2 regions of the Serratia sp. AS12 genome follow, and region 2 is predicted to be linked to the other one. Evidence: predicted binding sites of a transcription regulator. Region 2 holds the regulator's gene; the other holds the start of a gene.
What was found. The regulator PhoB, encoded in region 2, activates phosphate uptake and scavenging genes when phosphate is short. The targets are predictions, from matches to a motif close to CTGTCATAAAACTGNCNNAT.
Positions count from the first base shown of each region.

Region 1 (15,321 bases), 540 kb from region 2:
TGCCACGCTATTCAGCAGCAGCGTTTTTTCCAGTGTCATCATTAACGGTACTCGTATTATTTATCCGGGAAAACAACGGGAAGTTACCGTCCAATTATCAAATAATGGAACTTCACCGGCATTGATCCAATCCTGGATTGACGAAGGCGATGCGAAAACCACGCCTGAAAACAGCAAGGCACCGTTTATCGTTTCCCCGCCAATCAGCCGCGTTGAACCGGCTACCGGCCAGGCGCTGCGTGTTTCACTGACCACGTCGGCATTGGCACAAGACAAAGAATCCCTGTTCTGGTTGAACGTACTGGAGATCCCTCCTGCGCCGACCGGGGCAAGCAGCAGTACGCCTGAGAACTTTTTACAGGTGGCTTTCCGCACCCGCGTCAAACTGCTGTATCGTCCGGCCGGCCTGACTGGCGAAGCGAACGATGCACCTGAAAAACTGCAGTGGCGCTTTAGCGGCGCCGGCGTCAGCGTGAAAAACCCAACGCCGTATTACGTGTCGTTTACCGAAATCAATGCCGTCGTCAACCAGAAGAACGTGCCGCTGGCACCCCACGGCGACATGCTGGCCCCAGGCCAGGAAAAAACGCTGTCGTTTTCCGGTGACAGCTCGCGCATCGCCGACGTTGCATTTACCACCATTAACGATTTTGGCGGACGCGTGTCCCGCACTAAGAATAAGCAAAAGTAACTCTTGGAAGAGAGACTCATACCCCAGAGCGCAAGCTGTCGGTGGGGTGAGCTTAATTTGGTAAAGGAATGCTTTTATATGAAAGAGTTGCCTATCTCTGCGGCCATTAAACGGGCGCTATTTAACTATAAGTCGATTCTGTTGTTGACCGGCGGCGCACTTTGCCTGGCGGCGCCTGGATTTGCCCTGGCGGAAATCGTTACCGACAACAAAAAGCCCACCGCACCGGTTGAAGCTTCCTTCAACAGCAGCTTCCTGATTGGGGAGGCGCAAGGCGTCGATCTTTCGCGTTTCCGCGACGGCAACCCTATTCTTGCCGGCAAATACTCACTCGACGTCTATGTTAACGGCGAGTGGAAAGGCAAGAAGAGTATCGATTTCAAAAACGTGCCGGGTAAAAACAGCGCCGACACCTGTTTCTCTCTGCTGTCGCTGGATGAATTCGGTGTGGATACTGCGGCATTGAGCAGCGATCCTTCGGTCACTACCGATACCTGTAAAAGCCTGCCGCAGTGGGTGCCGGAAGCCTATTATCGCCTTGATACCAGTTCGCTGCGAATGGATATCAGTATCCCGCAGTCGTCGCTGCGCCGGAGTGCGCGTGGCTATGTCGATCCGAAATTCTGGGATCGTGGCATTACCGCCGGCAGCCTTTCGTATAATTTTAATGCCTTTAATACCCACAGTTCCGCCAACGGCAGCAACGCGGATTCAACCAACGCTTATTTGACCCTGAACGCCGGGTTAAACGTGGCCGGTTGGCAGTTGCGCCATGACTCTAACGTCAACTGGCGCTCCAACGAAAGCACCCATTGGCAAAACACCGCCACTTACGCGCAGCGTGCCATCCCGGCCGTACGCGGCATGCTGACGTTGGGTGATACCTATACCAGCGGCGACTTCTTTGATTCTATCGGTTTTCGCGGCGTACAGGTCGCGACGGATGACCGCATGTTGCCTGACTCTCTGAACGGCTATGCGCCTGTGGTGCGTGGCGTGGCGCAAAGTAACGCGCTGGTGGAGATCCGTCAGAATAACCAGTTGATCTACCAGACCACCGTTGCGCCCGGCGAATTCGTGATTAACGATCTTTATCCAACCGGTTACGGCGGCGACTTGAACGTCACCATCAACGAGGCCGACGGCAGCAAGCGCCAGTTCAGCGTGCCTTACGCTTCGGTAGCGCAGATGTTGCGCCCGGGGATCCAGCGTTATGCCCTGACCGCAGGCCGAGTGCGCGATGATAATTTGAGCAAGGAACCCGATATGTTCCAGGCGACTTATCAGCGCGGGTTTACCAATATCATCACCGGCTACACCGGCGCTATCGCCAGTGACGGCTATGGTGCCGTGTTGTTGGGCAGTGCGGTAGCGACGCCGATCGGTGCCTTTGCTCTGGACGTGACTCAGGCCAATACCCGCCTGAAGCAGGGCGACCAATCCGGTCAGAGCTATAAGCTCAGCTATAGCAAGTTGATGACTGAAACCAACACCAACTTCACCATCGCCGCTTATCGCTACTCCACCTCCGGTTACCTTTCGTTGCGTGACGCCGTTTACTCGCGAGACAACGAACGCAAGAACCTGAGTGCCGACGCCGTTAACCGCCAGCGCAGCGAATACCAACTGACCCTCAACCAGGGGCTGGGCGATGACTTTGGCGCGTTGTATATCACCGGTTCGGTTCGCGATTACTGGAACCGGGGCGGCAGCACCAAGCAGTATCAGGTGGGTTATAACAACTATTATGGTCGCGTCACCTATGGCCTGTCCGCCATGCGCACCTCGGACATGTATAACCGTGATGAAACCCGTTATTACCTGACGCTGTCGATTCCGTTCAGCGTCGGTTCGCAGACGCTGAGCCTGAACAGTTCATTGGGCTATACCGATAACGGCTACGACAGCAGCCGCGTGGGCATTAACGGTTCTACCGGTGAAGACAACAACCTCAGCTACAGCGCGGCGCTGGCTAACGATCAATCCGGCGGCACCAACAGCAGCGTAAGCGGCGAATACCGTAGCCGGTTCTCGACGCTGAACGGTTCTTACAGCTACGGCAAGGATTATCGTCAGTCGTCGATCGGGGCGTCGGGCAGCGTAGTGGCTCACAGCGGTGGGGTGACCATGACGCCGCAGCGCGGCCAGACCATGGTGCTGGTAGAGGCGCCGGACGCTGCCGGGGCTATCGTGACCAACTCGCCGGGCGTGCGTATCGATGATAACGGCTATGCGGTAGTGCCTTACGTGGCGCCATACCGCATGACCAACGTAACGCTCGATCCGAGCGGCATGTCGCGCGATGTGGAGTTGGAAAGCAGCAGTCAGCAGATTGCGCCTTACGCCGGTGCCATCGCACGGCTGGAGTTCAAAACCACCAAAGGCCAGGCGTTGATCATTCATGCTCTCGGCCCGGACGGCAACGCGTTGCCATTTGGTTCTGAAGTGCTGGACACCCGCAATCAGGTGGTGGGCATCGTCGGCCAGGGCAGCCGCATCTACTTGCGTACGGAAGCGCAAAAAGGGCTGTTACAGGTGAAATGGGGCACGCAGCCTACGCAGCAGTGTTCTGTCAGCTATAGCTACAAGGCGAAAGCGCAGGGCAATACTGACTACGAAATTATTGAAGCGAGTTGCAAATGATAAAATTAACGCGTGTTCTGTCACTGAATAAAACGTCAGCGAAATGCTTGATGCTGCTCGGCTTGATGATGGTGGGCGGTCAAAGTGCTTATGCCGCCTGTTCTGTCAGAAGTGGTTACAAGGCGCAGGTGATCAATATGAAGCTTGGGCGTGTGCTGGTGACCCCAGGCAGCCAGGTGGGCGACACTTTGGTTACCGGCCAGTTTCCAATCAATGAAGTCAGTAATATCGCCAGTTGCTCAAGAGGCGGCAGCGCGATTGGTTCGATCATGCAGGGCCGCGCCACCAGCTTCACCAATGTGTGGAGTACCAATATTCCGGGTATCGGTATTCGTTTATACCGTGAGGCCGGCTCGGTGAGTAACTTCTACCCTCATACCTTGAACTTTTCTGGTAATTCCAACGTTACCCTTAACGGCGGTTACTTCAAGATTGACGTCGTTAAAACCGCGGCCCAAACAGGCACCGGCCAGCTGACTACCGGGCTATATACCAACTATTACATGGACGGTACCGGTCCTGGGTTGCCACTGCTGCAATCGATTGTCGATGCCAACAGCCTGACGATTGTCACTTCAACCTGCAATGTGGACAGCGGTTCCAAAAACAAGGTGGTTAATCTGGATACCGTCACGGCAGCCTCTTTTGGCGGTGTCGGCTCAACCCAGGGTGAGAAGGCGTTTGATATCAACATTAACTGCGTTGGCGGCGTCGGTGAAAATCTGTTGCCAGGCAATGCCGGGCAGGGGATTGTGAATGTGCGTTTTGACTACACTCCGGACAGTTCTAATGCGCCTGGCGTGATCAAATCGCAATCTGGCGCCAATACGGCTTCCGGCGTTGCCGTACAGTTGTTGACGGGCAGCACCACGCAGCCTATCAAGAACGGTGATGCGGTCAACGCAGGCCGCACCGTACCGAACCAGGCCAACACCCTGACCCTGCCGCTGAAAGCCCGTTACTACCGTACCGGCACTACGATCAAAGGCGGCAATATCCAGTCGACCGCAACCTTTACCATCGAATACAACTGAGTATTGCGGGCATTAAAAAAGCCAATGGGATTGCCCATTGGCTTTTTGCTTTTTATCCGCCTCAGCGCTGGCCCATCCAATGAGTGCAGGCGCCATCCACGCATTTCCCCGCATACCACAAGTGCGCGCCTGGCGACTCGTGCCGATGCCCGTTCTGCGGCGCGATCGGTTGCGGACGCATCTCTACCACGTCCCAACGCGTGGTGCGGCGATACACCGCCGGCGTTTTGCCGAACTGTTTTTTAAACGCCCGTGAAAAAGACGGCTGGGAATCAAAATGGAACTGCAAGGCGATGTCGAGAATAGGGCGTGGGGTCGAACGCAGCGCCTGCGCGGCCTGTGACAGGCGGCGCTCGCGGATATAGCTGCCCAGCGCATGGCCGGTGGTGCTGCGGAACATCCTTTGCAGGTGCCACTTGGAGTAGCCCGATTTCGCCGCAACGTTATCTAACAGCAGCGGTTGATCCAGATGAGTTTCAATCCAGTTCAGCAAATCGTGAATGATATTGACGCGATCCATTGTTTAAGTTCTCCCGCGGTACGGCATTCAGGTCATAGTGGGTAAGAGTAATTATCCAAGCTAGTTCTTTGATAATAGGCCGCTGAACCGGGTTACGCAAGTGTTAACTGGAGGACTAAAGGTGGCTAAACGTGCTCTTCCAGCCGCGGAGAAACAGAAAAGGCCGCGCGAGGCGGCCTTGAGGGAAGGGGGAACAAACGTCGGATCAGTGAGTTTCCGGCTTCACTTCGATATAGTCCAACTGCAAGACGCTGCTGGTGTAGCCGCGGATCTTGTTGGTCATTTCAATGTCGCCGTTCAGCTTGTGACCATAGGATGGAATGATATCTTTCAGCTTGCTCTGCCATTCCGGCGTCGCCACTTTATCTTTGAACACTTTTTCCATCAGGTGCAGCATGATTGGCGCAGCGGTAGAGGCGCCCGGTGATGCGCCGAGCAGGGCGGCGATGCTGCCGTCCTCGGAGCTGACCACTTCGGTGCCGAACTGCAACACGCCGCCTTTCTCATCATCTTTCTTGATGATCTGCACGCGTTGGCCGGCGGTCCACAACTTCCAGTCGGCCTGTTTGGCTTCAGGGAAGTACTCTTTCAGCGCAGCGAAACGGTCATCGTCGTTCATCATCAACTGGCCAACCAGGTATTTCACCAGGTCGAAGTTATCCAGCCCGACATGGGTCATCGGCATCAGGTTAGACGTGCTCAGAGAGTGCAGCAGATCGAACAGCGAACCGTTTTTCAGGAACTTGCTGGAGAAGGTGGCGAATGGCCCGAACAGAACGACGCGCTTGCCATCCAGCATGCGGGTGTCCAGGTGCGGAACCGACATTGGCGGCGAACCTACGCTGGCCAGACCGTAAACCTTGGCCAGATGCTGATTCGCCACTTCCGGATTGGTGGTCACCAGGAACTGGCCGCCGACCGGGAAACCGCCGTAGCCGTCAGCTTCAGGAATGCCGGATTTCTGCAACAGTGTCAGAGAGGCACCGCCTGCCCCGATAAACACGAATTTGGCGTTAACGGTGGTTTCTTTACCGTCACGGTTCAGATCGGCCACGGTGACGCGCCAGGTGTTGTCGGCGTTGCGTTTGATATCGCGCACTTCATGGCTCAGGTTCAGCTTGAAGTTAGGATTTTTGGTCAGCGTATCCACCAGTTGATGGGTGATCACGCCAAAGTTGACGTCGGTACCCAGCGGCATGCGGGTCGCGGCAATTTTCTGCGCCGGATCGCGGCCGTTCATTACCAGCGGCGCCCACTGTTTAATCTGGTTGGCGTCTTCGGAGTATTCCATCCCACGGAACAGGGTGCTGTGCTGCAGCGCCTCATAGCGTTTGCGCAGGAAGTTGACGTTATCGTCACCCCAGACAAAGCTCATGTGCGGTACGCTGTTAATAAAGGATTTTGGATCTTTCAGGACGTTATTTTTTACCTGATAAGACCAGAACTGACGAGAGATTTCAAAAGACTCGTTAACCACCACGGCTTTGCTGATATCAATGGTGCCGTCTTCTTTCTCTGGCGTGTAGTTCATTTCGGCGAAAGCGGAGTGGCCGGTACCGGCATTATTCCAGCCGTTGGAACTTTCTTCCGCAACGCCGTTCATGCGCTCATACATGTCGATGGACCAATTCGGCTCCAGTTCATGCAGGTAAGTCCCCAGGGTGGCGCTCATGATGCCGCCGCCAATCAGTACCACATCGACGGTCTTGTTCTCTTCTGCTGCAGCCTGTTGCGTGATGCCGAACAGATTCAGACAGAAGATCAGGACGAGTAATTTTCTCATTAAATCAAATCTCTTAGGTGTAAATTCTACTCATTGCAGGTGAAAGAATTTATCGGGAGTTACCCTGGAAATAAGCCAAAACAGACCGCCCGGCATGAGCCGAATTACAGTGATAATGTCTTTTTGTTAATAGTTTTCTTTAACGAAAAGTGGATTATTACAGGCTACCTGGAGGCGGATTGTTCAACTCAGGTTACTGAGGGGATATTATTGTTTGCAAGAATGTTAAAAACTACTTTTGTAACTAAAAAAAGAGAAATATAGGCAGGAATAATTCATTTATTATTGCGGGCTAAATATAACCGCTAAATTAGCAGGGTTTAATTGCCGTTGATTTAAACGATATTTCATTATCACACAATATTTAGCGATGAATTGCAAAGGGTAGCCGGTAACAAAACGAAAATGGCCGCCGTGTGGCGGCCAGCATCCGATTAGCGCGGTTGCCAAATACCGCGGGTTGCGGTGTCGGCGGCATAGGTGCTGAAATCACGCGCCGGGCGCCCAAGGCTGCGTTGAACGTCGTCGGTCAGTGATGCATTGCGCCCATCCAGTACCGTACTGAACAGATACTCCAGCAAGCTGACCATCTCCTCCGGCAACTGCGCTTCGCGCAGATAACCGACATAATCGGCTATCGGCACCTGCTGATAGAGAATCTCACGTCCGCTGGCGGCGGCAATCTCGCTAATGGCCTGTTCAAATGTCATCAGTCGCGGGCCGGTTAGTTCATATACCCTATTGCTGTGGCCGGGCTGAGTGAGAGCGGCGACCGCGATGTCGGCGATATCATCGGCATCAATAAAGGGTTCTGGAATTTCGCCCGGCGGCAAATAAACCGTGCCGTTCAGCAACTCATCGTAAATAAAGCTTTCGCTGAAGTTTTGCATAAACCAGCTGGCGCGCAATATCGTCCAGTCCGCGCCGCTGCGCTCTACCATTTCTTCTGCCTGGCGAGCTTCGTCTTCTCCGCGCCCGCTGAGCAACACGATCTTTTGCACACCCCCCGTTACCGCCTGTCGGCAAAAACGTTCAATGGTGTCGATGGCGCCCGGCACCGCCAGATCGGGCTGGAAGCTGAGATACACCTTTTTCACATCCTGTAAGGCCGGTTGCCAACTGCCGCTGTCCTCCCAGTCAAAAGGAATGGCGGCGCCACGGTGGCCGGGGCGCACGGCCACGCCTTGCTGTTGCAAACGCGCTGCTACACGGCTGCCGGTTTTACCGGTGGCGCCTAAAACCAGTATCGGTGAGGTCATATCGCTGTTATCCATCGTTCATCTCCAAAATGTGAGTGTTACTCATGTTTTGTAAATATGATAAACCCTCGTATTATTGTCAAGGTAGTTTTTGGTTCAAAGGACGATGCTGATGAATGACAAGCAAAAAAATCCGCCCGCGTTACGGCGTAAACCCAGCCAGACGCGGAGCCGTGAGAAGGTGGAGCTGATCCTGGATTGCGCCACCGCGCTGATAGCCCAGCAGGGCAGCGATGCGATGCGAATGAGCGAAGTGGCGCTCAATGCCGGTATTTCCATTGGGGCGCTGTACCAGTACTTCCCGGATAAGACCGCTATCGTGCGCGTGTTGGCACAGCGTTATAACCAGGAAGCGCGCGAATGCATTGAGCAGTGTTTAACTGAAGTACAGAATTTTACACAACTGATCGAGGCTTTTAGCTGCCTGATTGACGAATATTACGCCTTGTTTATGGCTGAGCCCGTCATGCGGGATATCTGGGCGGCAACGCAGGCCAACAAAACGCTGCGCGAAGAAGAGGTGGCGGAAAGCCGATTGAACGGTGCGTTGCTGGCGGCGGCGATACGGCGTTTGCGGCCACAGGCGGATCCGGTTGCGGTTGAAAATGCCGCTTTTCTGCTGATGCATCTGGGAGAAGCGACGATGCGCCTGGCGGTCAGTACCGGCCCCGATGAGGGCCGCGAACTGGTGGAGAGCTATAAGCAAATGGCGGCGAAGGTGCTGGCAGATGCCTAGAACGCGCTACGGTTGTCTGCGCTGCCATTCTTCGTTCAACAAGGCGTAAATAAACTCGTCGCCCCACTCGCCGTTGAAACGGTCGTTTTGCCGCAGGTGGGCCTCTTTACGCAGGCCCAGCCGCTCGACCACGCCGATCGAGCCCTGATTGGCGGCATCGAGCCGGGCAAAGATGCGGTGGCAACCCACCTCGCTGAACCCGCGATCGAGCACTGCACGCACCGCCTCTGCGGCATAGCCTTTACCGGCGTAGACCGGGTTGAAGATATAACCGATCTCTCCTTGCAATGCCGCGCGGTTGGCCAGTTTCAGCAGCACTTCACCGATCAATTCCCCGCTGTCTTGCAGAGTGACCGCACAGTAAAAGATATCGCCATCCTCACTGAAACGCGAAGCCACTGCCTGGGAAAGCTGTTCTTCCAACTGCGCATCGCTCGGCGTGGGGGCGTACAAATACCGATAAACCTCCGGAAGGCGGTGATAAGCCGCGTAGGCGTTGAGATCGGCAGGGGTAAAGCGGCGTAGCCGCAGACGTTCGGTGGTAAATGGCAGGTTAATCAACTGCAAGGGCTCATCCTTTTCATCTGGGCGCTTTGGCGCGAAGTGAAGACGCAAGGGTGAATATAGCCGTTAATCGATCATTTTTAACCTGTTAAAGCCGCTTCTCCCCCTGATATTCAGGAGGAGAAGGGATAGAGCAAGCTACCGGGCAACCGACTTACTTAATCGCCATGGCGTCACGCATGGTGTAGAACAGGTCGGTCTGATCGGTCAGTCCCACGACGTTAGCGGCACGCGGGCCGTAGGCGGCAACGCGCAACTGGGTGCCGGTGTGTCCCTGAGAGCCTTCCTCCGAGTTACCGTAGCTGATGGTCATTGGCGCACCATCTTTGGTGGTCAGCGTTTGCGTCAGGCCTGGCGCTTTGGCATCGACGGCAATAATCTGGCTGGAATGGGCGTGGTCGGCGGTGACAATCACCAGCGTGTTGCCGTCGGCGCGGGCGAAGGCCAGCGCTTTCTGTACCGCTTCATCCAGATCGACCGTCTCGCCGAACTGGCCGCAAGGGTTGGCTTCATGGTCCTGCTTGTCGATCGATGCGCCTTCCACCTGCAGGAAGAAACCGTTTTGCTGATTTTTCAGCAGATCTATCGCTTTTTCGGTCATTGCCGCCAGCGTTGGGATGTCGGCAGTACGTGCCGGGTTGTTCTCGCAGGTGACCGCCGGTTGGTCGATATTACCGTGATGCGAGGCTTTTGGGCCCTGCCAGCGCACCGGCATATTGCCGGCGGCAAACAACCCCAGCAGCGGTTTTTGCTGATTGGCTACGCTGATGGCATTCAGGCCGTCAAGGTTTTCCACCCACTGATAACCCAGCGCAGTTGCCTGGTCTTTCAATGACTTTCCCTGCCATTCGCCGCTTTTCGCCAGCTGATTAAAGGATTTCGCCCCACCGCCCAGCGAGACGTCGGCGCGGGTTTTGAGCAATTGCTCGGTGATCGAGCCACGGCCGCCATTCTCCAGCGCGTTGGTGGCGCATTTTTCGCTGGTTTCTTCCGGGCCGTAACATTTGCGAGAGGTGACATGCGAGACCTGCGCTGCCGGTGTGGCGTCCTGCAGCTCGGCGGTGGAGACGTTGCCGGTGGCTTTACCTGCCGCCTTGGCGATTTCCAGCAGCGTCGGCTGATCCTTGCCGTTGACGTCAACCCCCAGCGCGCCGTTATAGGTTTTTACGCCGGTTGACCATGCGGTCGCCGAGGCGGCGGAATCCGTCACGTAATCTGGCTTGTGGGTTTTCTTATCCAGCGAGTAATGGGTGTATTGACCGGTCAGCGGCAGGGCATCAATGCCTTTAAAATAGCCGCCCGCGCCTTCTGCGTAGTTGCGCGCCGAGGTGATTTCAGAATCGCCCATGCCGTCGCCAATCAGCAAAATCACGTTTTTGACCGTTTTGTCAGACAGCGAGGCTTTCAGCGCGGCGGTTTGATCGCCGCTCAGACGGCGTGCGCCGCCCGGCTCCACGATGTTACCGCGCGCCGCGCGCTCGGAAAGACCCGCGGTATTGGCCGGTGTTTCATCGGCGAAGGCGGTGGAACAAAGCAGGGCGGATAGTACGGCGCCAGCGATCAAAGAAACGGGCTGCAGCATGGGAAAACTCCTTGTCGTAATAATAAAACATAAATAGCATCAGTTTGTTACGCAGGGAGAGTAGTGCAGAGGTGTGACACTTTTATGACGATGCGGGGAGCGAAAATGGGATAGCCAGCGGCTATCCCAGGCAATAAATTATTCGTTACGAGCGGGAATATTCAGGCCGCGTTGTACTGCCGGGCGTGCCAGCCCGCGCTCCAGCCATTGCCCCACCCGTGGGAAACTGTCGAATTCCACCAGTTCGCGCGCTTCGTAGAAACCGATCAGGTTGCGCACCCAGCCCAGCAGAGAAATGTCGGCGATGGTGTAATCCTGGCCCATGATCCACTCGCGACCTTCGAGGCGGCTTTCCAGCACGCCGAGCAGGCGTTTGGATTCATTTTTATAACGCTCCAGCGGGCGTTTATCTTCGTATTCACGCCCGGCGAAGCGGTGGAAGAAGCCGAGTTGGCCGAACATCGGGCCGACCGCCGCCATCTGGAAAAATACCCATTGGATGGTTTCATAGCGCTGCGCGGGATCCTGTGGCAGGAATTGACCGCTTTTCTCTGCCAGATACAGCAGGATGGCACCGGATTCAAACAGCGCCAGCGGCTTACCGCCTGGGCCATCGGGATCGATAATCGAAGGGATTTTACCGTTAGGGTTCAGCGACAAAAACTCCGGTGTCCAGGTTTCATTCTTGCCGATATCGATCAGGTGCGCTTCATAAGGCAGGCCGATCTCTTCGAGCATAATGGACACTTTTACGCCGTTTGGCGTCGGCAAGGAATAAAGTTGCAGCCTTTCCGGGTGCTGCGCGGGCCAGCGTTTGATAATCGGGAATTGGGTTTGATCGAGCATGAAGAGTCCTCGGGTTGACGGTTTGCCTATTGAGTATTGCACCAAAGCTAACGCGTTGCGGGGTTAAACCGTGAGGTCAAAATGTGCTTTCAGAGCATTCTTGCCGGTGGCGGTGAGTTGCAACTCGCGGCTATCGAGCCGGCGCCTTATCCAGTCGCGCTCGATAAAGGCGTTAAGTAGCGCTGCGCCAAGTGCGCCGCCAAGGTGAGCCTTGCGTTCGCTCCAGTCCAGGCAGCCGCAGGCGAAGCGCCGCCGTGAGGGCGCAGGCGCGCAGTCGACGCCCAATCGCGCCAGGGCGGTCTGCCCCGCATCGCTCAGCCGGTAGTCTTCCTCTCCCACCAGCCAGGCCAACTGATGCAGGCGGTCATGCAGTTTTACCGCCACTTCACCGGCCATATGATCGTAGCAGGTGCGGGCGAATTGCAGCGAGGTGGGGGTTGTGCTTTTCACCGTCGGCCGTTCGACGCCGGCCAGCGCCATCAGCGTTTCCAGCACATCGGCCACCGGCTGCCCCGCCAGGCGGAAATAGCGATAGCGCCCCTGTTTGACGCAGGCGATCAGCCGCTGCTCCTGCAAGCGCGCCAAATGCCCGCTGGCGGTAGAGGCGGCGACGTCCACCGCGGCGCTGAGCTCGGTGGCGGTATAGGCGCGCCCGTCCATCAGCAGGCACAACATGCGCGCACGGGTGCGGTCGGCGATAGCGGCGGTCAGTGCCGCCAGGCGATCTTCAATATCGATGTCATTCATAGTTCGAGATTAGGCGAAGTATGGCTGCGCGTCCATCGCTATGATCGGTTCTTACCTGGTTCAGTTCGACGGAGATCATCATGACCCTTTGTCCGTATACCCGCGCAGTGACTGCCGTCACTTCTGACAACCCGCGCGCCGACTATCTGCAGATGGCGCCCATGCAGTTTCAAGCGCAATTGCAGAGTTGGGTTGCCGCTTCACCTTTGGCTGTGAGAGAGGCCTTGAACAACCGCGATCTGGGGGTACGTCCGACAGGCGAGCCGATCCCCACTTTGTTGTTGAACACGCCCGCACAATCCATTTTCGGTGCGTTGGTGCGGATGCAGGATGGTGAAGTTCATCCTCAACTTAAAGCGGCTATACGGCAGGCATTAGCGGGCATCGACGAAATCCTGATCCAGCAAACGACATTGACCGTGGCGCGAGAAATAGCACCTTGTTTGCCGGATGCTAACCAGATCACCCGTTTTAACTATGCCTTGCCGGTGTGCGTTATGGCTTCACTGTTGGGCGTAGGTGCTGATGAGTGGGCGGAACTGGCGGATGAAGTATTGGATTTTTCACGGTGCATTGCTCCTGGCGGGAGCGAAAGCCAGAGGGGGAAGGGAATACTTGCCGCTGGGCGTCTTTCGGCTCGGTTTGAAAACCGTCGTGGCCCTTTATGGCTTAGCCTGCAGCGGGCATGCGCTATACGCGATATGGGGCATCATACCGTGCTGTCCAATGCTATTGGGCTGATGTTTCAGGCTTGCGAAGGTACCGCTGGTTTGATCGGGCAGACGCTGTTGTTGATGCGCAATCACGACGGAGATACGCAGGCGCTGATTGAAAAAGTCCTTTCTGATACGCCTCCGATTCAAAATACTCGTCGTTTCGCGTTGCGGGATACACTGGTAGCAGGCTACAGGGTACTGGCTGGGCAAGACATTCTGATATTGCTGTGCGCGGGTGACGAAAGTTTTGCTTTCGGTGATGGCGCGCACCGTTGTCCGGGGGCGAACTGGGCGAAAATCATTGCGCGGTACGGCATTCAACATTTATCCGCACTGGGCGTTGATCCGCAGGCGCTGAACAGCTTCCACTGGCGGGTTTCGCAAAACGCGCGCGTACCTGAATTTTACCTCTGACAGGAGCTCTCTATGATTGCCGTTATTTTTGAACTGCAGGCCGCCGACGGGCAGCGTGAAACCTATCTTAAGCTGGCGGCAGAGCTAAAGCCGCTGTTGGCGGAGATCGACGGATTTATCTCCATCGAGCGCTTCCAAAGCCTGGCCGATCCGCAGCGTTTACTGTCGCTGTCCTTCTGGCGGGATGAAGAGGCGGTAAAACAGTGGCGCAATCTCGAGCAGCACCGGGTTGCGCAGGCGCGTGGCCGCCATGATGTGCTGGCGCAGTACCGCCTGCGGGTGGCTGAGGTGGTGCGCGACTATGGTTTGGATCAGCGCGATCAAGCGCCGCAGGACAGTTGCGGCTATCACGCAGGTTAGTGCAAAGCCCGCAGGGCGCGGGCTAAGACGACGAGAGAATTATTTGGCTTCGCTGCCGACTTTCATGGCGCCGGCGTAGTTGGCGCCCATGCCCCAGCTTGCGCCATGTTCGCCGGCAATCTTCAATACCCCGCCGGCGGTGGTCTTATGGCTCCAGTCCTGTTGCCATTCCAGCATCAAGGCTACCCAGTTGACCGGTGTGGCGCCGGCCTGAATCAGGCGCTGCATGGCGTTATGTTGGGTATCTGCGGTGATATCACCGGTAACGTCAGACAAAATGTACACTTCGTACCCCTCGCCCAAGGCGGAAAGGGCCGGCAGCATCACGCAACTGGCGGTCCACAGGCCACCGATGATGATTTTTTTGCGGCCGGACTTTTTGATCTGTTCAACCACGCGCGGATCCTGCCAGACGTTGATGGCGGTGCGGTCATAAACTTTCAGATCCGGCCGAGCCAGGGTCACCTGCTGGAAAAAGGGGCCGGCAAAGCTTTTGGCATTGGCCGAAGCCAAAATCGTCGGCACGTTGAAGACCTTGGCCGCTTTGGCAATGCCGGTGGCGTTGTTCAGCAGGTTGGTTTGATCGATAGAGGAGATGGTCATGCCGAACATGTCCTGCAGATCGACCAGCAGCAGCAGGCTATTGTCCGCCGTCAGCGGTTGAACGTAACCGGCCTGGCGTGCATCGGCGGTTACCGGTTGCGCCAGGGCGGCTAAGGGGGTTGCTGCACTGCTGAGGCTGAGCAGTAGGGCGATGAGGGTCTTTTTCATTGTTAACTCCATGAGTGCCGGTTTTTTACTTCATACAGATGAAGCGAGCGATCGGGAGTCTACTGATATTGATGAAGTTAATAATCTATGGTTTATTTAATTGATAATTAACTTATAGGAAATTATATGGACGTTTTACTGGCGATGCGGGCATTCCGCCGCGTGGTTGAACGCAACAGTTTTTACAAGGCCGCTGAGGATCTGGCGGTGACGCCCGCCGCCCTGAGCAAGCAGATCAAGCAATTGGAAGCCCGGTTGGCCACGGTATTGATCGCACGGACGACGCGAACCATGAGCCTGACCGAGGCGGGGCAACTGTACTATCAGGAAGCTTGCCGGCTGCTGGGCGAATTTGATGCGCTGGAGCAGACGGTCGCCGCCAGCGTGCAACAGGTGTCCGGCACGCTGCGGATCAATGCGCCGCTCTCTTTTGGTCTGATGGTGTTGTCGCCGCTGCTGCCGCAGTTTATGCAACGTTACCCAGAGTTGCAGGTGGAACTGACGCTGGACGATCGGGTACTGGACGTAGTGGCTGCCGGTTTTGATATTTCGCTGCGTATTCGCCGTCATTTGCCGGATTCGTCGCTGAGCGCCCGTTCTCTGGGGGAGGTGCAGCAGAGGATCTGCGCCGCACCGGCTTATTTGGCGCAATATG
Region 1 covers NC_015566.1:1,603,663-1,618,983, forward strand. Annotated here, with positions in the region: gene SERAS12_RS07545 (molecular chaperone) at 1-691, shown strand, start outside; gene SERAS12_RS07550 (fimbria/pilus outer membrane usher protein) at 770-3,334, shown strand; gene SERAS12_RS07555 (fimbrial protein) at 3,472-4,368, shown strand; gene SERAS12_RS07560 (helix-turn-helix domain-containing protein) at 4,430-4,888, opposite strand; gene SERAS12_RS07565 (malate:quinone oxidoreductase) at 5,094-6,671, opposite strand; gene SERAS12_RS07570 (NAD(P)H-binding protein) at 7,106-7,945, opposite strand; gene SERAS12_RS07575 (TetR/AcrR family transcriptional regulator) at 8,043-8,666, shown strand; gene SERAS12_RS07580 (GNAT family N-acetyltransferase) at 8,673-9,233, opposite strand; gene phoA (alkaline phosphatase) at 9,385-10,812, opposite strand; gene SERAS12_RS07590 (glutathione S-transferase N-terminal domain-containing protein) at 10,951-11,658, opposite strand; gene SERAS12_RS07595 (helix-turn-helix transcriptional regulator) at 11,722-12,405, opposite strand; gene SERAS12_RS07600 (cytochrome P450) at 12,486-13,535, shown strand; gene SERAS12_RS07605 (antibiotic biosynthesis monooxygenase) at 13,548-13,895, shown strand; gene SERAS12_RS07610 (isochorismatase family protein) at 13,935-14,666, opposite strand; gene SERAS12_RS07615 (LysR family transcriptional regulator) at 14,793-15,321, shown strand, end outside.
Region 1: a site for PhoB is predicted at 10,884-10,903, ahead of phoA (alkaline phosphatase). Genes of this name have one in related genera too.

Region 2 (15,321 bases):
ATTGATTATCGCCCGCTGAAGGAAAAGAGGATTGCTGAAACCATTACGCCACCGGCTGTTTACCTCGCTGGCCACGCTGCTGTTTATTGGCTGTCTGCACAGCGCTTCGCTGGACGAAAGCCGTATGAGTCGGACCTTGCAGCCGGCGCTTAGCGCCCTGAGCAGCAATATGCAGGATATCCGCGAAGTGCTGGCGCGCGCAGCAGGAGAAGGGAAGGAAGAACGACTGAACGACAGCAGCCTGCGCATCGAAGCCCGAGCTTCCGGCGACGATGAGCCCGAGGAAAACCGATAAAAAAACACCGGCGCATGGCCGGTGTTTTTATTTTTAATCCTGCTGCTGCGCCAGCACCGCCCGCTTTTTCTGGCGGTTGACCTTGAAGTAGTAACCCGCCAGCAGCACCACAACCCACACCAGACCGGCGTAAAGCGATACGCGGGTAGTTGGGAAGTAGCCTATCAGACCAATGATGAACGCCAGGAAGATAATCGCAATCACCGAGGTGAACACGCCGCCGCGCAGCGGGAACGCCAGCTTTTTCACCTGCTCTTTGCTCAGACTGCGGCGGAAGGCAATCTGCGAGCACAGGATCATGATCCACACCCACACGGTGGCAAAGGTAGCCAGCGAGGCAATCACCAGGAACACGTTTTCCGGCATGATGTAGTTGAGATACACCGCCAACAGCAACGCCAGCATCATCACCAACACCGTGACCCACGGAATGCCGCGCTTCGACACCTTGCTGAACATCTTCGGCGCATGGCCCTGTTCGGCCATCCCGTGCAGCATGCGGCCTACGCCGAACACATCGCTGTTAATCGCCGACAGCGACGCGGTGATCACCACAAAGTTGAGGATGCCCGCAGCCACGGTAATTCCCATGTGCTGGAAGGTCAGCACAAACGGGCTGCCGTTGGTGCCCACCTGATTCCACGGATAAATCGACATGATGACGAACAGCGTACCGACGTAGAACACCAGGATGCGCCACGGCACCGAATTGATGGCCTTGGGAATCGACGTTTTCGGGTCCTTGGCTTCACCGGCGGTGATACCGATGATCTCGATGCCGCCATAGGCGAACATCACCAGTTGCAGCGACAGGATCATGCCGATAAAGCCATTGCTGAAGAAGCCGCCGTTGGACCACAGGTTATGGATACCTGTCGGTTGCCCGCCGTTGCCAATCCCCCAAATGATGATGCCGATACCGGCGGCAATCATGATGATGATGGTGGCGACCTTGAAGAACGAGAACCAAAACTCCAGCTCACCGAACACCTTCACGCTCATCAGGTTGATGGCACCGATCACCAGCACCACGCTCAGCACCCAAATCCAGTGCGGCACCTCGGGGAACCAGACGCCCATATAAATGCCGAACGCGGTCACGTCGGCGATGGCGACGATCAGAATTTCAAAACAGTAGGTCCAGCCGGTGATATACCCGGCCATCGGGCCAAGGTAGTCCTGCGCGTAGCGGGAGAATGAGCTGGCCTGCGGGTTGTTGACCGACATCTCGCCCAAAGCGCGCATGATGATAAAGGCGACGATACCGCCAATCAGGTACGCCAGCAAAACGCTCGGGCCGGCCATTTTAATGGCATCCGCCGAACCGTAGAACAGGCCGGTGCCGATGGCCGATCCGAGAGCCATAAAGCGGATATGACGCGTGCTGAGACCGCGCTTCAGCTTATTGGCCGCAGGGGCGGAGGGTGACTGTTGTTGCATGAAAATAACCCGTGTTTTTTAAACGTAAAAAAGCCACGGACAAGTCCGTGGCCCAAAATTCAGCCGGGGGATTATGGGTGCGCGGTCACTTCAGAACGCGTACAAACCCGGTCATAAATCGCGACCAACACCAGCATCAGCAGAGAAGGCGACAGCCATGCCAGCCCCTGCGCAGCCAATGGCAGGTGATTGGTCCACTCCGGCAACAGGTGCTGGAAGGCGGACGCTTTCACCGCGTCAAGGATACCAAACAACAAGCTGACCAGCATCACCGGCGCCACGATACGCGTCGCGCTGTTCCACCAACGCAGGGTGAAGCTCAATACCACCAGCACGATACACGGCGGGTAAATCGCGGTCAGCACCGGGATAGAGATCTGGATCAGATGGCTCAGGCCCAGATTGGAAACCACCATCGAGAACAGGCCCAGAATAAAGACCAACGTCTTATAAGAGAACGGCAGGTACTGAGCAAAGAACTCGGCGCAGGCACAGGTCAGGCCTACCGCAGTCACCATGCAGGCAATGAAGATCAGCGCCGCCAGGAAGAAGCTGCCCAACCCACCGAAGGTATTTTGCACATAAGCGTGCAGGATCACCGCGCCGTTGGTCGCGTCCGGCACCAACACGCCGCTGCCGGAACCCAGCTTGAACAGGCTCAGGTAAACCAGCGTCAGGCCCACACCGGCGATCAGACCAGCCAAAATGGTGTAGCGCGTCAGCAGGCCGGCATCTTTCACGCCGCGGGAACGCGCAGCGTTGACGATGACGATGCCGAACACCAGCGCGCCCAGCGTATCCATGGTCAGATAGCCGTTGACGAAGCCGGAAGAGAAAGGAACGTGCTGATAAATGTCGGTAGCCGGAATAGGGGTGCCCGCCGGCCAAACCAACGCGGCAATGCCGAGTGCGCCGAGCGCAACGATTTTCAGCGGAGCCAGCACGTGGCCCACGGTATCGAGCAAGCGGCCCGGATACAGTGAGATGCCGATTACCAGCGCGAAATACACCAGGCTGTAGATAAACAGCGGCATGGCGCCGTCACCGGTCAGCGGCGCAATACCCACTTCAAAGGACACGGTCGCGGTACGCGGGGTGGCGAACAGCGGGCCAACCGCCAGATAGCAGACCGTCGCCAGCAGCAAACCGGCGCTGCGGCCAATCGGCGTGCTAAGGGCGTCAATACCGCCGCCAACGCGTGCCAGAGCGATAACGGTTATCACCGGCAAACCGACTGCGGTAATCAGGAAGCCGATTGCTGCGGTCCAGACGTGCTCACCGGACTGTAAACCGACCATCGGCGGGAAAATGATGTTCCCGGCGCCGACAAATAAGGCAAAGGTCATAAAACCCAGCGCCATAATATCTTTTGACGTTAAACGATGACTCATACGATGTCGTGCTGCCTGTTCAAATGAAAAAAAGTACCCGATATCGTGGTGACGTAATGCCCCCACCCGGCTGCCGGCTTGCCCTTTCATCGTGAGACCAATAAGAGCAGAAAACGCATAACGTCCGACGTTTTGTCCTTATTCGAAATTAACCACTCATGATGTTGGGCAGAGTTTTAGGAGTTATAAATGGAAGTTTAGTCCGACAACGGGGGGTAAGTTAAACGTTTATAGCGTTGAAAGGCAAGTCGTGCGACAAAAACCAGAGCTATCGACCAGATAATCTTTTGTCACCAGTCGATCATAGTGGCTATCAATAAATATACACTACATGATTTGTATCATTTTTGAGCATCGCATTCACAAACCGTGAAGCATCCGGCTTGAGACCGCGCGAAAACGCCAATAAACGATCGGTTTTCGCGTGGTCTGAACGGGATCTGCGCGCTTACCAAACCTCTCGGGCAATATTCACCACGCTTTGCAGCTTATTCCACTGCTGCTGTTCGCTCAGGCTATTGCCCTCTTCGGTCGAGGCAAACCCGCATTGGGTGCTGAGGCACAACTGGCGGCGATCGACAAACTGTGCGGCCTCCTCGAGGCGCTGTTTCACCTGTTCCGGGTTCTCCAACTCGCCGTTTTTGGTGGTGATCAGACCGAGCACCACCTGCTGTTTACCGGGTTTGATAAAACGCAACGGCTCGAATCCCCCGGAGCGCTCGTTGTCGTATTCCAGGAAGAAAGCGTCGATATTCACCTGGCCGAACAGGATTTCCGCCACCGGCTCGTAGCCGCCTTCGGAGATCCAGGTAGAGCGGAAATTACCGCGACACACGTGCAAGCCGATAGTCAGATCGTCCGGCTTGCCGGCGATCGCCGCATTCAGCACGTCGGCGTAGATCTTCGCCAGACGATCCGGATCCTCACCGCGCTCGCGGATCTGCCGCCGTTGATCGTCCGAACACAGATAAGCCCAGACGGTGTCATCCAGTTGCAGATAGCGGCAGCCTGCATCATAAAACGCCTTGATCGCGTCACGGTAAGTCTGCGCCAGATCGTCGAAATAGACATTCAGATCCGGGTAAACCCGGCTGTCGATGGCCTTGCGCCCGCCGCGAAAGTGCAGCACGCTCGGGCTGGGAATGGTCATTTTCGGCACCGCATCGCCGGCCGTCGCCTTCAGGAAACGAAAATCCGCCAGCATCGGGTGCTGGGGATTAAAGCCCAATTTACCGACCACCTTGATGCTGCGCGCGCGGGTTTGCACGCCGTTGAACTGGATCCCCTGATCCGCATCATAACCTTCCACGCCGTCCAACCCTTCCAGGAAGTCAAAATGCCACCACGCACGGCGGAATTCGCCGTCCGTCACCACCGCCAAACCGAGGTCTTTCTGTTTTGCCACCGCCAAACGGATCTGCTCGTCTTCAACCGCGCGCAGCCGGGCGGCATCGATTTCACCCTGCTGGAACTGCTGGCGAGCGGTTTTCAGCGCCACAGGGCGCAACAGGCTGCCGACAACGTCAGCGTGAAAGGCATGGTTGCAATCGCACATATTTATAACTCCCGGTGACAGGCAAAGGATCGAGCCTCTTTGCTTCAATGATTGACAGTGTGAACTATTACGCTGGGTTATTATGGACATCCAGACGGCTAAAATTAGCATTGAGGAGCATCCTGTCACGCCGCTTGTCGGGCGGCAATGGAAGAATTTTCATTGGTGTTGAGAGAAATTCATGTTGGGCGCCACGCAACCGCCCGTTGGAAGGTTACTTCAGGCCCAGCGCCAGCCGGGTTTTGCGCAGTGTATCGGATGGCAGCGGCAGGTAACCGTCATGATTAACCAGCTTTTGCCCGGCATCGGACAGCACGCGATCGAGAAAAGCGGCGGTCAACGGCTCCAGCGGTTGGTTGGGGGCTTTATTGATGTAAATGTACAGATAGCGCGACAACGGGTAACTGCCGTTGCTAACGTTGGTGTCATTGGGGATGACATAGTTTTCGCCCGACTCCGCCAGCGGCAGCAGACGCACGCCACTGGCGCGAAAACCGATGCTGGCGTAGCCAATGCTGTTCAGCGAACCGGCCACCGCCTGCACCACCGAGGCCGAACCGGGCAGCTCATTGACCCGCGGCATAAAATCGCCACCGCACAGGGCGCGCAACTTGAAATAGCCGTAGGTGCCGGAGGCGGAGTTACGCCCGAAACGTTGGAGGTCGCGCTGTTGCCAACTGCCGGGCAACCCCAGCTCCCCCCAACGCATCAGCGGCCGGCTTTCACCGCAGCGCCGGGTAGCGGAGAAAATACGGTCGAGCTGCTGCAGGTTCAGACCGCGCAACGGATTGTCCTGATGCACCAGCACCACCAGCGCATCCACCGCTACCGGCACGGCCAGCGGCGCATAGCCATAACGGTGTTCGAACGCCGACACTTCCGCCGCCTTCATCGGCCTGCTCATTGGCCCAAGCTGCGCTGCGCCCGCCGCCAGTGCGGTAGGCGCGGTTGAAGAACCGGCGGCCTGGATCTGCAAATTGACGTTAGGATAATGCTGACTGAAGTCCTGCGCCCACAGCGCCATCAGATTCGCCAGCGTATCGGAGCCGACGCTCGACAGGTTGCCGGACAGCATACCGTCCGGCTGCGCCAGTGCGCCGCGGCTCACCAGCAGCACCAGGCACAGCAACAGCCATCGGGTGATTCGGATCATGCCAGCCTCTCGCGCGTTAATTTTTCACCGCATTCTCTGATAAAGCTGCAGGAACAATCAACCGGTTAGGCAAGGTAAAGATGAAACGGGTGCCAATCCCCTGTTCGCTGAGGATCTCCAACCGCGCATCGTGGTGGCTGAGCGCATGCTTGACGATCGCCAGCCCCAGCCCGCTGCCGCCGGTCTGGCGTGAACGGGCTTTATCGACACGGTAGAAACGCTCGGTCAGGCGCGGAATATGTTCGGCGGCGATACCCGGCCCGTTGTCGCTGACCTGGAACTGCGCGCCATTTGGCGTCTGTTGCCAGCTCACCTCAATATTGGTGCCCTTCGGCGTGTGATTGACGGCGTTATACACCAGATTCGACACCGCGCTGCGCAGTTGGTCATCGTTGCCGAACACCTTGAGCTGCTCGTTCACCCGGAAGGTAATCTCATGGTTGCCGCCGCTCAGCGACTGCGCCTCACGCTGCAACACCCGCAACATCAACGGGATATCGACCCGCTCGTTCATATCGACGTTAGGCGCCGCCTCAATGCGCGACAGCGTCAACAGCTGTTTGACCAGCCCGTCCATGCGCCGGGTCTGCTCTTGCATGGTGCCCAGCGCCTTACCGCGCAGCGAGCCGTCCAGCTCCTCGTCGCTCATCATCTCCAGGTAGCCCTGCAATACCGTCAGGGGTGTACGCAACTCATGGCTGACGTTGGCGAAGAAGTTGCGGCGCGCGCCTTCCAGCTGACGCATTTGGGTGACGTCGCGCGCCACCATCAACAGTTGCCCTTCCGAATAGGGCATCACGCGGAACTCGACGTAGTGCTCGTTATTGAGTTGCAGCGTCAGTGGCCGCGTGAACTCCTGCTGTTGCAGATAGTGGCTGAACTCCGGGTAACGCAGCAGATTAAGGATGTGTTGGCCGTTGTCTTCCGGCCAGCGGAATCCCAGCAGATGCTGCGCCAACCCGTTGCACCAGAAGATATTGCCTTCAACGGTGGTCATCACCACCGCATCGGGCAGCGATTCCGCGCCGCTGCGAAAGCGTTTGATCAACAGCGCCAGTTCACGGCGACGGCGACGGTTGCGCTGCTGCATCTGGTACAGGCCGTAAAACAGCGGCTCCCAGCTCCAGCGCCCAGGCGGCGGCGTCATGCTGCGATCGACCCACAGCCAGTGGGAAAGTTTGAGTTGGTTGTAGAAATTCCAGACCAGCGCCGCCAGCACGGCGACCAGCAGCAGCCAGGGCAAATAGCCGAAAATCAGCCCCAGCAACAAGGCAGGTAAACAGAAAAGAGCCAGCTCCAGGGCCAGCCTCTTCCAGGAAAGGCGTTCTAGCACAGCATATTCTCCAGCGCGACGCGATCAGTAACGCGTTGAGAATCGGTAGCCGGTGCCCCGAACGGTTTGAACCATTTTGTCATGACCAGTGGTCTCTAACGCCTTACGGAGCCGGCGGATATGCACGTCAACGGTGCGGTCTTCCACATAAACGTTAGTGCCCCAGACGTGATTAAGCAACTGTTCGCGGCTATAAACACGTTCCGGATGGGTCATAAAGAAATGCAGCAATTTGAACTCGGTCGGCCCCATATCCAGCGCTTGCTCATTAGCCATTACGCGATGCGAGGAAGGGTCCAGGCTCAGCCCCTGCATTTCAATCACTTCTTCCACCGCCATCGGTGAAATGCGGCGCATTACCGCCTTGATGCGCGCCACCAGCTCCTTCGGCGAGAACGGCTTGGTAATGTAATCGTCCGCTCCCACTTCCAGGCCGCGTACCCGGTCTTCTTCTTCACCGCGTGCGGTCAGCATCATCACCGGGATATCGCGGGTCAGCGCTTCACGCTTCATGTGTTTGATAAACTGGATACCGGAACCGCCGGGTAACATCCAGTCGAGCAACACCAAATCAGGGAACGGCTCAGACAGGCGCGTCACGGCGCTGTCATAATCCTCGGCTTCCAACGGTTGGTAACCATTCTGTTCCAACACAAAGCACACCATCTCACGGATCGGCGCTTCGTCTTCCACCACCAGTATGCGTCTTGCCATCGTCAATCCTGCCAATGTGTTAGCGATCACAGTTGATTGCGGGCGCCATTATGCGTCAGTTTTGTGACACTTTTATGAAAAAACCAGCCTGTTATAGCCAGTAAGCATAGCGATTATTTCCAACTGCAAAGAAAAATCATTCAGTTGTCATAATCATTGCGTCACGACAGGAGAGTCTGCCCCCTTTATAATCCCCCCATTAGTTTATCGCCCCGGGAGTGTCATGCGCCTGATCCACACCTCTGACTGGCATCTTGGCCAGTACTTTTTCACCAAAAGCCGTGCCGCCGAGCACCAGGCTTTTTTACGCTGGCTGATCGAGCAAATTGAACAGCAACGGGTGGATGCGCTGATCGTCGCCGGGGACCTGTTCGACACCGGCTCGCCGCCGAGCTACGCCCGCGAGCTGTATAACCGCTTTGTGGTGGAGTTGCAGCATACCGGCTGCCAACTGGTGGTGCTGGGCGGTAACCATGACTCCGTGGCAACCCTGAATGAATCGCGTGAATTGCTTTCTTGCCTGAATACAACGGTGATCGCCAACGCCCAAAGCGACATCGGGCAGCAAATCCTGGTGCTTAACCAGCGCGACGGCCAACCGGGTGCGGTGTTGTGCGCCATCCCGTTCCTGCGCCCGCGCGATCTGACAACCAGCCGCGCCGGCGAATCGGGCGGGCAAAAGCAGCAGGCGTTGCAAGAGGCGATCGCGGAACACTACCAGCAGCTCTACCAGGCGGCCTGCGCACACCGCGATGAACTGGGGCTCACCTTGCCGATTGTCGCCACCGGCCACCTGACCACCATGGGCGTTACCACCTCCGATTCGGTGCGCGATATTTACATCGGCACGCTGGATGCCTTCCCGGCACAGGCGTTTCCGCCAGCCGACTACATTGCGTTGGGGCATATTCACCGGGCGCAAAACGTCGCCAAATCCGAGCATATCCGCTACAGCGGTTCTCCTATCCCGCTCAGTTTCGATGAGCTGGGCAAACCCAAAAGCGTGTTTATGGTGGATTTCGCCGATGGTGCCCTGCAGCAGGTCACCGCACTGGATATCCCCAACTTCCAGCCGATGCAACTGATCAAAGGTGATTTGGCGCAGATCGAACAACAATTGCGGCAGTTCGCCGATTATCAGGGAGAACTGCCGGTATGGTTGGACATCGAAGTGGCGACACAAGATTACCTCAGCGACATTCAGCGCCGTATTCAGCTGCTGGCGGATCAACTGCCGGTGGAGGTGGTATTGCTGCGCCGCAGTAAAGAGCAGCGCCGCCAGGCCCTTGAACAGCAGGACAAGGAAACGCTCAACGAACTGAGCGTCGATGAGGTCTTCGAGCGGCGGCTGGCGCAGGAGACGGAAATCACAGAGCCCCGCCAGCAGCGGATGCGCCAAATGTTCCATCAGGTGGTCGAGACCGTGCGGCACAACGACGAGGAGCCGACCCAATGAAAATCCTGAGCCTGCGGCTGAAGAACCTCAATTCATTGCAGGGCGAGTGGAAGATCGATTTCACCGCCGAGCCTTTTGCCAGTAATGGGCTGTTCGCCATCACCGGGCCAACCGGCGCGGGTAAAACCACCCTGCTGGATGCTATCTGCCTGGCGCTGTACCACCAGACACCGCGCCTCAACGTGACACCGAGCCAAAACGAACTGATGACTCGCCACACCGCCGAATCGCTGGCTGAGGTCGAATTTGAGGTCAAGGGCGTCGGCTACCGCGCCTTCTGGAGCCAACGCCGAGCCAAAAACGCGCCGGACGGCAACCTGCAAGCGCCAAAGGTGGAACTGGCACTGCGTGAAGACGGTAAAATCCTGGCGGATAAAGTCCGCGACAAGCTGGATCTGACCGCCGCGATCACCGGGCTGGATTTCGGCCGCTTCACCAAATCGATGATGCTGTCCCAGGGGCAGTTCGCCGCCTTCCTCAATGCCGATGCCAATGACCGGGCCGAACTGCTGGAAGAGCTGACCGGCACCGAAATCTACGGCCAGCTTTCCGAACGGGTTTTCGAGCAGCACAAACAGGCCAAAGCCGATCTGGACGCCTTGCATCAACGCGCCAGCGGCATTGAACTGCTGAATGACGAACAACGTCAGCAATTGGAGAGCCAGTTAGTTGAGCTGAGCGCGCAGGAAACCGCCCTCAGCGGACAGGCCCGGCAACAGCAACAGGCGCTGAACTGGTTGCAACAGTGGCAGCAAACGCAGCTCCGGCAGCAGGAATACCAACGCCAGTTGAGCGTTGTGCAACAGGAGCAGGCTGCGGCCGAACCGCAGTTGCAACAGTTGGCGCGCAGCGAACCGGCTGAGAAACTGCGGCCGCTGCATAACGACCGTCACCGTTGCCGCAGTGAGCAGCAGGCGCTGCAACAGCAGATCGCCCAAATGGCGCAGCAGCAGGAGCATCAGCTTGCGCAGATGGCGCCATTGCAGCAGGCAGTGGAAAAAGCGCGCGCCGAGCAACAGGCGCAAGCCGAACGCCAGCAGACCCAGCAGCGGCTGATCGACGAGCAGATCGTCCCGCTCGACCACCAGATTGCTCAGTTGCAAAAAACGCAGACGGAATTGCAGCAGGCGTGCGACAACGCCGCCCGGCAGTGCCATCAGCAGAAAACGGATCTGGAGCAGTTAAACGTTCAACGCAGCCAACTGACCGCACAGGCCGGGCAGCATCGGGAGAAGCTTAACGGTCTTACCGCAGCGCTGATGGCGCAGCAACAACAGCAAAATGCGCTGGAAGCGCAGTCACCGCTGGCGGCGCTGCGTCAGCGTCAGACCGCGTTGGCCGAGCTGCGCCCGGCACGCCAGCAACTGTTCACCCTCTCCTCGCTGTTCCGCCAGACCAACGAGCGGCTCGAACAACAGCGCAAAGAGTTTACCGCCCGTCAGGCGCAGCTTGGCGAACATGAGCAACAGTTGGAAGAAACCCGGCGGCACTACAAGCAGCAAAAAGCGCATCAGTTGGACGTGGAAAAAGCCTTTGAGCTGGAAAAGCGTATCGTCAGCCTGGAAGCCGAGCGGGCGCTGCTGCAAAGCGGCGAGCCCTGCCCACTGTGCGGCTCCGCCAGCCATCCGGCCATTGAGCAATATCAGGCGGTAAAACCGTCCGAGACAGCATTGCGCCTGGCGGAAATGCGCGTCAAAACCGAGGCGCTGTACACTCAGGGCACCGAACTGCGCACCCGTTGCGAAAGCCTGAAGGAACAGCAACAGCGCCAACAACAGCAAATAGCGCAGGACGAGCGGCAACTCGCCGCCCAGCGCCAACAGTGGCAAACCCTCAGCGCGCCGCTGGCGTTTGATTTCGATCTGCAAGATGCCGGGCGCCTGAGCCAGTGGCTGAATGCCTGCGACAGCGAAGAGCGCCAGGGCCAGCAAGAGCTGTCACAGCATGAGCAGGCAGCACGCGCGGTACAGCAGGCGAAAGATGCACTGGCCGAGCTCCAGACGCAGCAACAGCAGGCGCAACAGCAACAAGCGCTGCTGGACGAGCGCTTCACCCTGCTGGAAAAAAACCACGCCGACGCGCAGTTGCAACAGCAGCGCCTGCAGCAACAGTGGCAAGAGGGCGAGAAAACCCTGGGCGAGCAACGCGCGCAGCGACTGGCTCTGTTTGGCGAACAACACATTCCGCAGGTGCGCGAACAGCTGCGTGCCCAACTGACCGCCTGCGAGCAGGCCAGCCATCAGGCAGCGGAACAATGGCAGAAAGCTCAGGAGCAGCGCGATCGCCTGGCCGGCCAGCTTGCCGGCCTGCAACAGCAACAACAACGGCAGAGCGAACGGTTGCAACAAGCGGAACAAACCTGGCTAGAAACACTGGCCGCCAGCGAATTCAGCGATGAAGCCGCTTTCAGCGCCGCGCTGTTGGATGACGCACAGCGCCGGCAATTGCAGCAGCACAAAGAACAACTGCACCAGCGGCAGGTGGAGGCCAGCGCCCTGCTGGCACAGGCGGTTCATACGCTGGAACAACAGCGGCAACAGCGCCCGGAAGGGCTGGATGAAACCCAGGCCGATGCGCAAGCCCTGAGCCAGAGCCTGGAGGCGTTGGCGCAGCAATTGAAAACCGTGCAACTGCGCCAGGGCGAAGTGCGCAACCAATTGGAAAGCGACGCCGCACGCCGTCTCAATCAGCAATCGCTGTTTGAGCAAATCAGCCAGAGCCAGCAGCAGTACGATGACTGGAGCTACCTCAATCAGCTGATCGGCTCCAAAGAAGGCGATAAATTCCGTAAATTTGCCCAAGGGCTGACACTGGATCATCTGGTGTATCTGGCCAATAACCAGCTTGGGCGACTGCACGGCCGTTATCTGTTGCAACGCAAAACCAGCGACGCGCTGGAACTGCAGGTGGTGGATACCTGGCAAGCGGATGCGCTGCGTGATACCCGCACCCTGTCCGGCGGCGAAAGTTTCCTGGTCAGCCTGGCATTGGCGCTGGCGTTGTCTGATCTGGTCAGCCACAAAACCAGCATCGACTCGCTGTTTCTCGACGAAGGCTTCGGCACGCTGGATGCGGAAACCCTGGATACCGCGCTGGACGCGCTCGACAGCCTGAATGCCTCCGGTAAAACCATCGGCGTGATCAGCCATGTCGAAGCGATGAAAGAACGCATTCCGGTGCAGATTAAGGTGAAAAAGGTCAACGGACTGGGTATCAGCCGGCTGGAGCCGCAGTTTCGGCTGGAAAGTTAGGCCGGCAACTGCCGCCACTGGCGTGGACTGATACCAAACCAGCGGCGAAAAGCGCGTGAAAATGCGCTGACGTCGGAATATCCCAGCAGCAGCGCCAATTCGGCAATCGGCAGGTGGCGCTGCTGCAAATAATGAGTCGCCAGGTCGCAGCGTACCTTGTCCACCAACGCGGTAAAGGTCCCCCCCTGTTCACGCAGGCGGCGCTGCAACGAACCGGCGGACAGGCCCATTTTCTCGGCGATAATTTCCAGCACCGGTTCTCCGCTCAGCAACGCATGGCGCACCTGGGCGCGGGTACGGTCCACCAGCGTCAGTTCGGCATTGCGCCGTTGGCACAAAATCCCGCCGTGCTCCACCGCATAGTCGAAACGATAGCCTTCCCTCTTGTTCTCCCGCCGCGTCAGACCGGCTTCCAACTGAGTGAATGCTTCCGGCTGGCAGGAAAGCGCTGTCTGCATGATGTATTCCACTGTGGCTATAACGGTGCAGGGAGGTAAGCAACTTTCGTACCAGCTTACCGGTCCGCCCCTCACCGCCCTTGCGGTCAAAAAATCACCAAAAAAGCACAATGTCGTCGCCACACTGCCCACTTTTGGTGCGCGTTCAGGTGGCCCTTATAAGCCACGCCCTCGTGCTGGCGGAGAGGCTTCGTCATGGCATAAAACCTGCAGCGTCGTGAGTGGATACCTTCTTTATCTGCGCAGGCGGTTTTTTCGATCGGGAGAGCAACATGACAATGCAACTTAAACCTACCCTGGGCACCCTGCATCTTTGGGGCATTGCCGTCGGGCTGGTGATTTCCGGGGAATATTTTGGCTGGAGCTACGGCTGGGGCGTTGCGGGGACGCTCGGTTTCCTGATCACCACCCTGATGGTGGCGACCATGTACGGCTGTTTTATCTTCAGCTTTACCGAGTTGACCACCGCAATCCCTCACGCAGGCGGGCCTTTCGCCTATAGCCGCCGCGCCTTTGGCGAAACCGGCGGCCTGATCGCCGGGCTGGCGACACTGGTTGAATTCGTGTTCGCACCGCCGGCGATTGCCATGGCGATCGGCGCTTACCTCAACGTGCAATACCCGGCGCTCAACCCCAAGTGGGCGGCGGTGGGCGCCTACGCCATTTTTATGACGCTGAATATCCTCGGCGTTAAGCTGGCGGCGCTGTTCGAACTTTGCGTCACCGTGCTGGCGGTCTTTGAACTGCTGGTGTTTATGGGCGTAGTGGCGCCGGGCTTTAGCTTCAGCAACTTCGTGCTCAATGGCTGGGCTGGCAGCGATCATTTCGGCAGCGCGGCGCTGTCCGGCATCTTCGCCGCCATTCCGTTCGCCATCTGGTTTTTCCTGGCCATCGAGGGCGCGGCAATGGCGGCGGAAGAGGCCAAGGATCCGAAACGCACCATTCCGCGTGCCTACATTTCCGGCATTCTGACGCTGGTGGTATTGGCGCTGGGCGTGATGCTGCTGGCGGGCGGCGCAGGCGACTGGAGCAAATTGTCGAACATCAACGATCCATTGCCGCAGGCGATGAAAATGGTGGTAGGCGAAAACTCCGGCTGGATGCACATGCTGGTGTGGATTGGCCTGTTTGGATTGGTGGCCAGCTTCCACGGCATTATTCTCGGCTATTCACGCCAGTTCTTCGCGCTGGCGCGCGCCGGTTACCTGCCGACCTCGCTGGCGAAGCTGTCGCGCTTCCAGACGCCGCATCGGGCGATCCTGGCCGGCGGCGTGATCGGCATCGCCGCGATCTTCAGCGACGGCTGGATCAACCTGCAGGGCATGAGCCTCACCGCCGCCATGATCACCATGGCCGTATTCGGTGCCATCGTGATGTACCTGATGAGCATGCTCAGCCTGTTCAAACTGCGCCGTATTGCGCCGGACTTGGAGCGCAGCTTCCTGGCGCCGGGTTATCCGCTGGTACCGGCCATCGCGCTGGTGCTGGCGCTGGTGTGCCTGATCGCCATGCTGTGGTTTAACCCGGTGATCGGCGGGGTGTTTATCGCCCTGATGGCCTGCGGTTATCTCTATTTCCTGCTGACCAAAACCCAGCGCCGAAATGCTCCGCAGGACCTGATGCTGTCCGGCAGCGACTAAGAAATGTGACCACAGCAGCACTCCCTGGCGAAAAGCGTTGAGCCGCCGCTGACAAGGGTTATGATGCTGCTGATAACAGGATTGCTACTGTATACCTAAGGATTTTCAAGCTGCAGTCTTGCCCGACTCATTCGGGCGCAATATGCAGCGTCTCTGGCATGCCGGGGAGAAGAGATATCCACATACAGGCAAAACCTGACGCAGGGGATCGCTCCCGTGCGTCAGGTTTTTTCGTTTTCAGCGCGCTGAAACAGCAGGGAACAACCATGAAAATCGCAAAAATACTTAATAATAACGCGGTGATTACCTTGGACGACCGTCAGGAAGAAACGGTGGTGATGGGTCGCGGCGTCGGGTTTAAAAAGAAGGCCGGCGATCTGCTGGACGAAAACCTGATCGAAAAGATCTTCACCCCCAACGGCGGCGAGATGGGCGAACGCTACAAAGAGCTGCTGGCAGAAATTCCACTGGCCTGCGTGACCACCGCCGACAAAATCATCACCCTTGCCCGCCAGCGCCTGCCGGGCAAGTTGCACAACATCGTCTATATCACGCTAACTGACCATATTCACTTTGCACTGCAGCGCCACGACCAAGGGCTGGACATCAAAAATGTGCTGCTGTGGGAAATCAAA
Region 2 covers NC_015566.1:1,061,127-1,076,447, reverse strand. Annotated here, with positions in the region: gene SERAS12_RS04980 (hypothetical protein) at 32-295, shown strand; gene proY (proline-specific permease ProY) at 329-1,735, opposite strand; gene brnQ (branched-chain amino acid transport system II carrier protein) at 1,807-3,126, opposite strand; gene SERAS12_RS04965 (cobalamin-independent methionine synthase II family protein) at 3,575-4,681, opposite strand; gene SERAS12_RS04960 (PstS family phosphate ABC transporter substrate-binding protein) at 4,896-5,834, opposite strand; gene phoR (phosphate regulon sensor histidine kinase PhoR) at 5,851-7,167, opposite strand; gene phoB (phosphate response regulator transcription factor PhoB) at 7,192-7,881, opposite strand; gene sbcD (exonuclease subunit SbcD) at 8,105-9,337, shown strand; gene sbcC (exonuclease subunit SbcC) at 9,334-12,588, shown strand; partial or broken gene SERAS12_RS04935 (helix-turn-helix transcriptional regulator) at 12,585-12,884, opposite strand; gene eat (ethanolamine permease) at 13,319-14,686, shown strand; gene licT (BglG family transcription antiterminator LicT) at 14,953-15,321, shown strand, end outside.